2 regions of the Rubrivirga sp. S365 genome follow, and region 1 is predicted to be linked to the other one. Evidence: riboswitches for the same ligand, from Rfam matches in the RefSeq annotation. Region 1 holds a riboswitch; the other holds the start of a gene.
The links. A riboswitch is a leader RNA that binds a small molecule or an ion and turns the genes downstream of it on or off. The one in region 1 is predicted to bind thiamine pyrophosphate.
Positions count from the first base shown of each region.

Region 2: linked by a shared signal. The riboswitch ahead of thiC (phosphomethylpyrimidine synthase ThiC) and the one ahead of RQM47_RS12655 (ABC transporter substrate-binding protein) in region 1 are both predicted to bind thiamine pyrophosphate.

Region 1 covers NZ_JAVTTN010000001.1:2,869,545-2,875,246, forward strand. Annotated here, with positions in the region: gene RQM47_RS12645 (BlaI/MecI/CopY family transcriptional regulator) at 1-295, shown strand, start outside; gene RQM47_RS12650 (M56 family metallopeptidase) at 288-2,330, shown strand; TPP riboswitch at 2,388-2,485, shown strand; gene RQM47_RS12655 (ABC transporter substrate-binding protein) at 2,563-3,456, shown strand; gene RQM47_RS12660 (hypothetical protein) at 3,556-3,765, opposite strand; gene RQM47_RS12665 (DNA topoisomerase IV subunit A) at 3,910-5,702, opposite strand, start outside.
Region 2 covers NZ_JAVTTN010000001.1:2,660,145-2,665,846, reverse strand. Annotated here, with positions in the region: gene RQM47_RS11695 (neutral zinc metallopeptidase) at 1-179, opposite strand, end outside; gene thiC (phosphomethylpyrimidine synthase ThiC) at 308-2,224, opposite strand; TPP riboswitch at 2,283-2,380, opposite strand; gene RQM47_RS11685 (TrmH family RNA methyltransferase) at 2,444-2,965, opposite strand; gene RQM47_RS11680 (hypothetical protein) at 3,053-3,652, shown strand; gene RQM47_RS11675 (hypothetical protein) at 3,889-4,071, shown strand; gene RQM47_RS11670 (DUF981 family protein) at 4,189-4,920, opposite strand; gene RQM47_RS11665 (YoaK family protein) at 5,090-5,702, opposite strand, start outside.

The sequences.
Region 1 (5,702 bases):
GCGCCGCCGCCTCGCCTACACCACCGTCATGACGGTGATGAAGAACCTGGCCGACAAGGGCTACCTCCAGTACGAGCCCGAGGGGACGGCCTACGTCTACTCGGCAGCCCGCCCGCCCGAGGAGGTCCAGGGGACCGTGCTCTCGGGCATCCTCGACAAGGTGTTCGGGGGCTCGGCCCGCGACCTCGTCCAGACCCTCGTGGACCAGGGCTCGCTGAGCGAGGCCGACCGCGCCGACCTCCGCCGGATCGTCGACCGCCTGGAGGACGACCCCGCCCCGCCCTCCGATGCCTGACGCCGCCACGCTCGCCAGTTTGGGCGGGGCGGCGCTAGGGTCGCTCTGGCTCCCCGTCGCCGCCTGGACCGTGCTCGCGCTCATCATTGAGGGCGCGCTCCGCCTGACGCGCGCCGAGGCCGCCGTCGGGCTGCCCGTGCGCGGGGCGGCGCTCGCCGCGCTGCCCGTCGCGCTCGCCGTGCCGGCCGCTCTGGGCGCGTGGGCGCCCAACGTGCCCGTCGCGCTCGCCGCCTTCGCCCCGCCCGCCGTGACGTGGCTGCCCGAGGTCGTCGTCGGGGGCGGGGCGGCCGCACCCGCCCTCGTCGCCCCGCCCGCCGGGCTCATCGCCCTGGGCGTGCTGACGGCGCTGGCCCTCGCCGCGAGCGTCGTCGCGCTCGTGCGGGTCGCCGGCGGCGCGCTGCGCCTGGCCCGCGTGCGGCGCGCCCTCCCCCCCGCCCCGCCCGCCGTCGCGGCGGCCCTCGACGCGGCCCGGCAGCGGGCGGGCGTCGGGCGGCCGGTCGCGGCCGTCGAGGCGCCGCCCGGCGCGGCCCCGTTCACGGTCGGCTGGCGGCGCCCAGTCGTGGCCGTGCCAGCCGACCTGGGCGGGGCGGCGCTCGACGTGGCGCTGGCCCACGAGCTCGCCCACGTCCGCCGGGCCGACTTCGCGTGGCACGCGGCGCAGCGCGCCGTCGCCGCCGCCTTCGTGTGGCACCCGCTCGCGCAGGCGCTCGGGCGCGGCCTCGACCTCGACCGCGAGCGGGCCGCCGACGCCGCCGTGCTCGCGGCCTGCCCGGGCCGCCGCCGGACCTACGCCGACCTCCTCCTCCGCTACGCCTCCCTCCCCGCCCCGCCCCTCGCGCTGGGGGCGGGGCGGGGGGATTCGTCCCTCAAAACCCGCATCGACGCCATGACCTGCACCCTCTCGCCCGACCGCGCCCGCCGCCTCGCCCGCCGCGGCCGCCTCGCCGGCCTCCTGACGCTCGTTCTCGCTGGCGGACTCGCGGCCATGACGGCTCCCCACCCCGCCCCGCCCGATCCCGCGGGCGACCGCGCGCTCGCCCCACCCGACACGACGGACGAGGTGTACGAGGTGGCCGACGTCCAACCCCAGCTCATCGGCGGGCTGGAGGGCCTCCAGGAGCGCCTCGACTACCCCGAGCTCCAGCACCAGGCGGGCGTCGAGGGCACGGCAGTCCTTCAGTTTATCGTGAGCAAAGAGGGAGCCGTGACGGACCTCCAGCTGCTCCGCTCGACGGGCAACGACGGCCTGGACCAAGCGGCGGCCGAGGCCGTCCGCGAGGCGCGGTTCGAGCCCGGTATGCAGGACGGGCAGCCCGTCCGCGTCCGGTTCGCCGTCCCCGTCACGTTCCAGCTTGAGGGCGGGGCGGCCACCCCGCCCGTGCCCGAGGCTGGCGCCGACGGCGTCTACAACGTGGCCGAGGTCCAGCCGGAGCTGGTCGGCGGCCTGGAGGCGCTCCAGGAGCGGGTCGTCTACCCCGAGGACGCCAGGGCCGAAGGCGTCGAGGGCCAGGTGGTCGTCCAGTTCGTCGTGACCGAGGCGGGCGGGGTGGCGGACCCGGCCGTGCTCCGCTCGCCGGACGACCGGCTGAGCGCGGCGGCGCTCGACGCCGTGCGCGGTCTCCGGTTCGAGCCCGGCCGCCAGGGCGGGGAGGCGGTGCCGGTCCGGTTCGCGGTCCCCATCACGTTCCGGCTGCCGGCCGGCGAGGACCAGGGGATGGCGCCGGGCGAGGTCCGCTACTGGGGCGTCGACGTGTCCCGGCTCTCGGGCGGGGCGGAGATCGAGCGCCGCATCCGCTCACTGCCCTCCACGCTCGCTCAGGAGAACGCGGCGGGGGGGACAGCGGAAGTCCGCTACACGATCGGCGCCGACGGCGTCCCCTACGACATCGACGTCGTCAGCGGGGGCGGGCCGCTGCTGGACGCGGCCCTCGCGATCGTACGGGCTCCCGCGTTCCACACGGCCGAAGGCGCCCGCCCCGGCCTGGGCGGCACCTGGACGGGCACGTTCGGGCTGAACTACCAGCGCCCAGGCTGAGAGAGCACCCCGCCGCCCCGCCCTCACCTTGGGCGGGGCGGTGTACTTTGACGCCGGAAGCCAGGGGTGCCGTCCCCAGCCCGCCTCGTGCGGGCGGGGCGGCTGAGACAGACCCTCCGCACCTGATCCGGCTCGTACCGGCGTAGGGAGCGCTTCACGCCCGCCGAGCACGCGCGTGCCCGGGCGGGGTGGCCCCGGGAGCTTCCGCCTACTCCCACCCCGCCCCGCCCCCATGACGCGCCTCCGCATCGGCCTCGAGTGGTTCCTCAACCCGGACCACGTCCCGTTCCTCCTCGCCCAAGACCGCGGCTGGTTCGCCGACGAAGGGCTAGAGATCGAGCTCGTCGAGCCCGAGGAGCACCTCGACGCCGTCGAGGCCATCGAGCGGGGCGAGCTCGACGTGGCCGTCACCGAGCCGCTCCACCTCGTCGAGGACCGGGCCGAGGGCCGGCCGTGCGTCGGGTTCGCTCGCTTCCTCCACACCAACGGCGGCGTGATGGCGAAGGCCGAGATCGCCCGCCCGCGCGACATGGCGGGGCGGCGGATCCAGTACCCCGGCGCTCCCGGCCCCGGCGGACCCGCCATCGTCGCCACGATGGTCGAGGCCGACGGCGGGCCGACCGGCACCGAAGACGGCTACGGCCGCGTCAACAACTCGTTCTACCACACCGACGCGCTCGCCGAGGACAAAGCCGACGTGGCCACGCTCGTGTTCCACAACTTCGAGATCGTCGAGGCCGAGCACCGCGGGCTCGACGTGCGAATGTTCGCGCTCAAGGACTGGGGCGTCCCCGACTTCTGCCAGCTCATCCTCATCGCGCACCCCGACGCGCTCGCCGAGCGGCGCGCGGCGTTCGAGGCGCTCGTCCGCGTGCTCCGGCGCGGCGTCGACGCCGTCAAGCAGGCGCCCGAGGCCGCCCGCGCCGTCTACTTCGCGCACACCGAGACGGACGCCGGCGACGCCCTCACGCGCGCCATTTACGACGCGACCGTCCCCTGCTTCACGCACGACTTCTCGATGAGCGCCGACTACTACCGGCAGCTTGAGGCGTGGATGCACGAGCGCGGCCTCATTGACGAGACGCCGGGCGCCGACGCCTACTGGACGAACGAGCTCGCGCTGTAGCGCCCCGCCCCGCCCCGCCCCGCCCGGGCGGGGTGGCACAGGGAGGCCTGCCTGCTGGACGGAGGCGCCGAGCGCGACGCGAGGGCGTCTCGCCTCGCCCTACCGCCCCGCCCGGACCCGCTCCACGGGGCGGGGCGGCCCCAGGACGCTCGTCCGCCCCGCGGCCTCTGCGAGCGCGAGCTCTCGGTCTTCGGCGTCCTGGGCGCGCACGATCCGCCGCGCGCGCCACGTGACGAACAGGAGCCCAGCCGTCACGAAGAGGGCCAGGTAGAAGCGGACGTCGTTAAAGTCGAAGCCGTCGGGGAGCATGGGGGCGGGGTGGCGGTGGAGCAGCAGCGGTACGCGGCCGCCCCGCCCAGGTTACGCCGCCCCGCCCGGCGCGCCTCGCGTCCACCCCGCCCCACCATGGGCGGGGCAGTCTGGTGGGGCAGTCTCAGAGCGGGGCGGGGTGGTCTACTCGCGGCCCGGCAGGTGCAGCTCCGTCGGGTCCGCCGTCGCCGCGCGGAGCGTGCCGCGGCTGATGATCGTCGCGCCCTTGTTGCCGCGGTTGGTCACCTCGAACTTGGTCGTGCGCACGATCTCGGTGCGGCCGCGGCTGGTCTCGACTTCGAGCCCGCGCCGGGCGGCCTCCGACACGGCCATCCCGAGCACGCGGTCGTCCGCCCCGCTCAGGCGCATGGCGATGACGCCTTTGGCTGCGCTCTTGAAGACCGGCACCTGCGGGACTGGGAAGATGAGCGCCCGGCCCTGCCGCGACGCCAGGCACACGTTCTCGGACCCCGCCGCGACCTCGGCGCCGATCACGCGCTCGCCCGACTTCACGCGCATAAAGACGCGGCCGTTCTTGTTCGACGGCTCCACGAACGTCTCGGTCTCGAAGCGGACCGCGAGCCCGTCTGAGGACACGGCGACGATGTACGGGCCGGCGACGACGTTGTCGCCCACGGGCGCGCCGTCGCCCGCGAACAGCTCCGGCTGCGGCTCGCCGTCGACTTCGGGGACGCCCGTCGGGAGCACGCGGTCGTCGAACGAGACCACGCCCACGACCGTCTCCTTGTCCGCGAAGTCGAAAAACTTCTGGACCGGGTCGCCATAGCCCGTCGTCTGCGGGAGGTCGTCGACGCGCATCGTGTAGCACCGCCCGGCCGACGTCAGGAACCCGGCGGTCGCGCGCGTCGACGCCGCGAGCGCGTAGAGCACGCGGTCGCCCTCGCGCACGCGGATCGCGTCGAGGTCGGTGTAGGACCGCTGCCGCTTGACCCAGCCGTCGCGCGTCACGATGACGTAGACGTCCTCCTTCGTGATGTAGTCCTCGGCCGAGTACTCGACGACGGCGTCCGGCCCGGAGACGGCCGTGCGGCGCTCGTCGGCGTACTGCTTTTTGACGTCGCGGAGCTCGCGGCGGACCATCTTCCACCGCCCCGCCTCGTCGGCCAGGAGCGCGCGGATCTCGGCCGCCCGGGCCTCCTTTTCGCGGAGCTCCTTGAGGATGGCGTCGATCTCCATCCGCGCCAGCCGGTAGAGCTTGATCTCGAGCACGGCGTCGGCCTGGTCCTCGTCGATCCCGAAGCGGTGGCGGAGCCGGCCGTTCGCGTCCGCCTTGTTCTTCGAGGCGCGGATGAGCGCGATCGCCTCGTCGAGCGCGTCGAAGATGACGGCGAGCCCTTCGAGGATGTGGATCCGCTTTTCGAGCGCGCGGAGCTCGTGCGCGAGCCGCCGCGTGACCACGTCGAGGCGGAAGTCGAGAAAGTGGCGGAGCGCCGTCCGCAGGTCCACCTTCTCGGGCGCCGCGACCTCCGGATTGTCCGTCGGCACGAGCGCCGTCATGTTGACGTGGAAGCGGCTCTGGAGCGGCGTGTGCTTGAACAGGTACGCCATCGCGGCCTCGGCGCTCGCGCCCCGCTTCAGCTCCAGCACGATGCGGACGTCCTCGGTCGACTCATCGCGGATGTCGACGATCTGCGGGACCTTCCCCGCCCGGATGTGGTCGGCGATCTTCTCGATGAGGTCGGCCTTCTGGGTCGCGTACGGGATCGAGGTCACGACCACGCGGCTCTTCCCCTCGGTCTCGAACTCGCCCCTTAGATCGACGGCGCCCTCGCCGGTCTCGTAGATCTTCGCGATCTCCTCGGGCGTGTTGAGGATGCGCCCGCCGGTCGGGAAGTCGGGTCCCTGGACGTACTGCAGGAGCGTGTCGACGCGCGCGTTCGGGCTCTTGAGCAGCGCCAGGGCCGCGTCGACGACCT
Region 2 (5,702 bases), 210 kb from region 1:
GCCCCGCCCCCGCCGAGGAACTGGTCGACGGGGAGCCCGAAAAAGGCCGCGATGAGGACCACCACCAGGCCGCCCAGCCCGAGGCCGCCCAGCCCGAGGCCGACCCGCCCGCCGCGCCCGCCCCGCCCCCCGCGGCGGTCGATGAGGTTGCCGCTCGAACGGCCGGGTTTGATGAGCATGGGCGGGGCGGGGCGGGTGGAAGGGGGGCGGAAACTTAGCGCGAGCGCCGCCCCGTCCGGGACGTCCCGCCTGGGGTTGTCCCACCCCGCCCGGGCCGCCCCGCCCGCACACGCCGCGGGCGGGGTGGTCAGGCGCGGGGGTAGAGCGTGCCGCCGCCGGCCGCGAACTCCCCGGCCTTCTCGCGCATCCCCTCGGGGATGGCCGCCTCGACATCGACCCCGTGCGCGGCCGCGTAGTCGCGGACGTCCTGGGTGATCTTCATCGAGCAGAACTTCGGCCCGCACATCGAGCAGAAGTGGGCCACCTTTGCCGAGTCCTTCGGGAGCGTCTCGTCGTGGAAGGCGCAGGCCCGCTCCGGGTCGAGGCCCAGGTTGAACTGGTCCTGCCAGCGGAACTCGAACCGGGCCTTCGAGAGCGCGTTGTCGCGGGCCTGCGCGCCCGGGTGGCCCTTGGCGAGGTCGGCCGCGTGCGCCGCGATCTTGTACGTGATGACCCCCTCGCGGACGTCGTCGCGGTCTGGCAGCCCGAGGTGCTCCTTCGGCGTCACGTAGCACAGCATGGCGCACCCGAACCACCCGATCATGGCGGCGCCGATCCCCGACGTGATGTGGTCGTAGCCCGGGGCGATGTCGGTCGTCAGCGGCCCCAAGGTGTAGAACGGGGCCTCCCCGCACCAGTCGAGCTGCTTCTGCATGTTCTCCTGGATCAGGTGCATCGGGACGTGGCCCGGCCCCTCGTTCATGACCTGGACGTCGTGCGCCCACGCCCGCTTCGTCAGCTCGCCCTGCACGTAGAGCTCGGCGAACTGGGCGTCGTCGTTGGCGTCCTCGATCGAGCCCGGCCGGAGCCCGTCCCCGATGGAGAACGAGACGTCGTAGGCCGCGCAGATCTCGCAGATCTCGTCCCAGTGCGTGTAGAGGAAGCTTTCGCGGTGGTGGGCGAGGCACCACTTGGCCATGATCGAGCCGCCCCGCGAGACGATCCCCGTCCGCCGCCCCGCCGTCAGCGGGACGAACCGGAGGAGGACGCCGGCGTGGATCGTGACGTAGTCCACGCCCTGCTCGGCCTGCTCGACGAGCGTGTCGCGGAACAGGTCCCACGTGAGGTCCTCGGGCGTGCCGCCGACCTTCTCGAGGGCTTGGTAGATGGGGACCGTCCCGATCGGGACCGGGCTGTTCCGGAGGATCCACTCGCGCGTCTCGTGGATGTGCTTCCCGGTCGAGAGGTCCATGACCGTATCGGCCCCCCACCGGATGGCCCACGTCAGCTTGTCCACCTCCTCGGCGATACTCGACGTGACGGCCGAGTTGCCCATGTTGGCGTTGATCTTCACGAGGAAGTTCCGGCCGATCGCCATCGGCTCGAGCTCCGGGTGGTTCACGTTGGCCGGGATAATGGCCCGGCCGCGGGCGACCTCGTCGCGGACCCACTCGGGCGTGATCTCGCGCGGGATGGCGGCGCCGAAGGCGTGGCCGGCGTGCTGCTGGAACAGGGCGGGGTGGGACTCGCGGAGGGCGCCGAGCCGCTGGCCTTCGCGGATGGCCACGAACTCCATCTCGGGCGTGACCTCGCCCCGCCGGGCGTAGTGGAGCTGCGTCACCGTCCGCCCCGCCCGGGCGCGGCGGGGCGGGCGGACGTGCTCGAACCGGAGGTGAGCCGTCGCGGCGTCGGCGGCCCGCTCGCGGCCGAACGCGCTCGACGGGTCCCCGAGCCGCTCCGTGTCGCCGCGCTCCTCGACCCACGCGCCCCGCACGCTCGGGAGGCCGCGCCGGAGGTCGATCGGGACGTCGGGGTCGGTGTACGGCCCGGAAGCGTCGTACACCGGGAACGCGGGGTTCTCCTCGACGCCGAAGCTGGCCGGCGTGTCCGCCTGCGCGACGAGCCGCATCGGCACGCGGAGGTCGGGGCGGGAGCCCTCGACGTAGACCTTGCGCGAGCCGGGGAGCGGGCGTCGGACCTCGTCCGAGAGCTCCCCGATGCGGGCGTGGGTGGCGGCGTCGGCGGCGCGGCGGGCCGAGGCGGCGGGCGGGGTGGCGAGGTCCATGGCGGCGGTCCAGAGGTGAGGGGGTCTGGAAGCCGGGGGTGCCGCCGGGCACGACCGGAAGCTCTCCCTACGCCGGTGCGAACCGGATCAGGTGCGGAGGGTCTGTCTCAGCCGCCCGGCCCGCGCGCGGCGGGAGCGGGGCGGCACCCCTGGCTTCGGCCGTCAAGGTACGCCGCCCCGCCCGCCTGGCAAGGGGCTACGCACGCCCCGCCCGCTCGGTCAACGGGAGGCGGCCCTCTCGGGCGGTCCGCCTTCGCCGCGCCCGACCTCTTGGTACCGCTCGACGAGCCGGTAGGCCGCGGCCCCGAACGCGACGGCCACGTTCAGCGACGCCTTCGCGCCGTACTGCGGGAGCCCGACGACGAGGTCGGCCGCGTCCAGCACGTAGCGCGGCACGCCCGTTTTCTCGTTGCCCAGGACCAGCGCGAGCGGGAACGCCGAGGCCGGCACGTCGCCCGGCGCCACGGCCTCTGGCGTCCGTTCGAGGGCGGCGACGGCGAAGCCCTCGGCGCGGAGCGCGGCGAACGCGTCCTCGGCCGTGTCGTAGCGCTCCCACGGCACGGCGCCCTCGGCGCCCAGCGCCGTCTTGGCCACGCCGCGGTGCGCGGGCGTCGGCGTGTACCCGGTGAGGACGACGCGGGCGAGGCCCGCTGAGTCGGCCGTGCGGAACACGGCGCCGACGTTGTACGCCGAGCGCACGTCGTGGACGACGACGACGAGGGGGTGGGGGAGCAGGGCCACGGCGGCGGGGCGGGGCGGGGCGGGCGTGCAGACCGGCACGGTTGTCGCTCGGTAGTATGCGCGCTCCCCACTCGCCCCGCCCCGCCCATGTCTCGAACGGTCCCGTTCTTCGTCGCCCTCCTCGCCGCGCTCCTCGTCGCGCCGGGCTGCACGACGATCCAGCAGCTCGCCGCGCTCCGCCAGGTGCAGTTCGACCTCGACCGCGTGTCGAACGGGCTCGTCGCCGGCGTCGACCTCGACCGGATCGCCCGGGGCGGCGACCTCGGCCCGGCCGACCTCGCGCGGTTGGGAACGGCCGCCGCGCGCGGCGAGGTGCCGCTCCGGTTCACGCTCCACGTGGGCGCGGAGAACCCGGCCGACAACCCGGCCGCGGCCCAGCTCGTGTCGCTCGACTGGACCCTGTTCCTCGACGGCACCGAGACCGTCTCGGGCGTCTACAACGACGACCGCCTCGTCCCGCCGGGCGGGGTGGCCGACTTGCCCATCGAGATGGAGCTCGACCTCGTCCGCTTTTTCGGGCGCAACGTGGGCGACCTCACCACGCTCGTCCGCAACCTGGCCGGCGCGGACACGCGGCGCCAGACGGTCCGCCTCGAAGCGCGGCCGACGGTGTCGACGCCGGTCGGCCCCATCCGCTACCCCGGCACCATCTCGATCGACTTCCCGGTGGGCGGGGCGGGGCGGTAGGGCACGCGCCGGAGCAGAGCACGTTTGCGGTCCCAGGGATTCCCCTAGTCGACTGGGGCGGCGCGTGCGGATATGTGCGCCAAAAGAGCACCGGGGAGTGAGGAGAGAAACGGAGAGGCCAAAGCGATCCCCCTACGGCTGCCAGGGCGGCGTCTTCGTACTCTGCTGGTACACTCTCCGCTCGTTGCCCTGGCGCGCTGGGGAGACGGCTTTTTGCTCACATACCAACTGCTACAATGAAGACCTACACCCGCCCCGCCCTTTCGGTCATCGGCGACGTCCGCACGCTCACCGCGGCGGACCAGATGTCGACCCAGACCGACTCGATCCTCGACATGGGCGCCCAGATCGGGACGAGCACCGGCTCGCTCGACGCCTGCGTCTCGCCGAACCCCGTCCCGGGCGGCGTCTGCGAGTAGCTCACCCGAGCACCCGCATCCCGGCGGTCCCCGCCGGCCGAGCCCCGCGCCTCCCCGAGGCGCGGGGCTCTCGTTTGTCTGACCCCGACGCCAGATTCGCCGCCCCGCCCCCGCGCGTCACGGCGCGTCGGGCATCGTGTTCACGATGAGGCCGATGTGCGTGAAGAAGTTGAGTGCCCCGAACAGGAGGAACACGACGCCCGCGACGGTCCACGCCGTCCCGACCACGCGGCGGACGCCCTCGCGGAACGACCACGGCAGCAGGACGGCGCCTAGCCCGACGAGCGCGTACAGGCCTGAGATGAACGTGGCCTCGATCCAGGGGTACGACGCGAACCAGCCCGCGATGGGCTCCTCGGGCGGGGCGGCGAACAACTGGTAGCCCACGCCGGCCGCCGCGATCCCGAACAGGCCCAGCCCCATCCCGAACACGAACACCGAGACCGGCCGGAGCACCTCGGTAAACGCCGCGCCGGGGTCCGCCTCAGCGAGCAGCCGCGGCCCGCGCGTCCACGCGTAGAACGCGACCCACAGCAGGAGCACGCCGAACGCGAGGCTGGGCTCGCCGAAGACGATGTTGTCGAACGGGAAGTACCTGGCGAGCGGCCACGTGAGCGTCATGTGGAGGCCCGTGGCCGTGAGGATCGTGCCGAGCACGGCGAACGCCATCGCGTAGCCTTCGAGCGCCCGCTCGGGGAGCGTCGAGCGGAGCAGGCGGCCGGCGCGGACGACGAGGATCAGGCCGGCGCCCGTCGCCACAGCCATGATCGTGTTGTAGGTCGGCATCTGCGTCCAGTCGATCGTGAGGCCGCCGGAGTCGCCGCTTTGGAGGAGTAGGGAGAGGAGCATGGAGAAGGAGAGGGCGGGGAGGTCGAGGCCACCCGGCCCGCGCGTCGTGAGGGGGCGGGGGCGTCCCGCGCGAGAAGAGGGTCGTAAACGTACTCTGGGGAGGACAAACGGTGCTGCGGCCGCCCCGCCCAGCTCCTCAGTCTCGGGGCAGGCGAGGGCGGGGCGGGCGCTACCCGGCGGCGGCCGGCCGCCGCCACGCCGGCCACCGGACCACCATCGCCAGCAGGACGGCAATGGGGACGACCACGGCCCACGACTTCGTCACGAGGAGCACGGCCGCCGCCGCCGCCGCCCCGCCCACGTAGACGCCCCACGTGGCCGCGAGGAGCACGGCGTCTGGCGGCGGCGTCCAGCGCGGCACTGGCTCCCGAGGCGGCGCCTCGCCCACGGCACGGTCGAAGGCGAGCGTCGAGAGGCGCGTGAGCATGCCCGTGAGGTAGGTCGTCGAGATCCCCAGCACGTCGATCCGCCGGGCCGCCGCGCTTTGGACGCCCATCGCCGCCGAGGCCGCGGCGATGAGCCCCTCGCGCACGGCGGGTCCCGGCGTGGCGTCGCCGCTGAGGGTCCAGCCGGCCGCCACCACCACGAGGAGGACGATCTCGACGGTCAGCCCGCGGCGGAGCCCGCTCCGCGTGTCCCGCCCGTGCCCGACCCACGTCCCGAAGGCCGCCCCGCCCATGAAGCCGACGATCGCGAGGGCGTGCTGAAGCAGCGCCCCCCGGTCGCCGTCGACGAGCGAGATGCCGAGCAGGACCGTGTTGCCGGTCATGTTGGCGACGAAC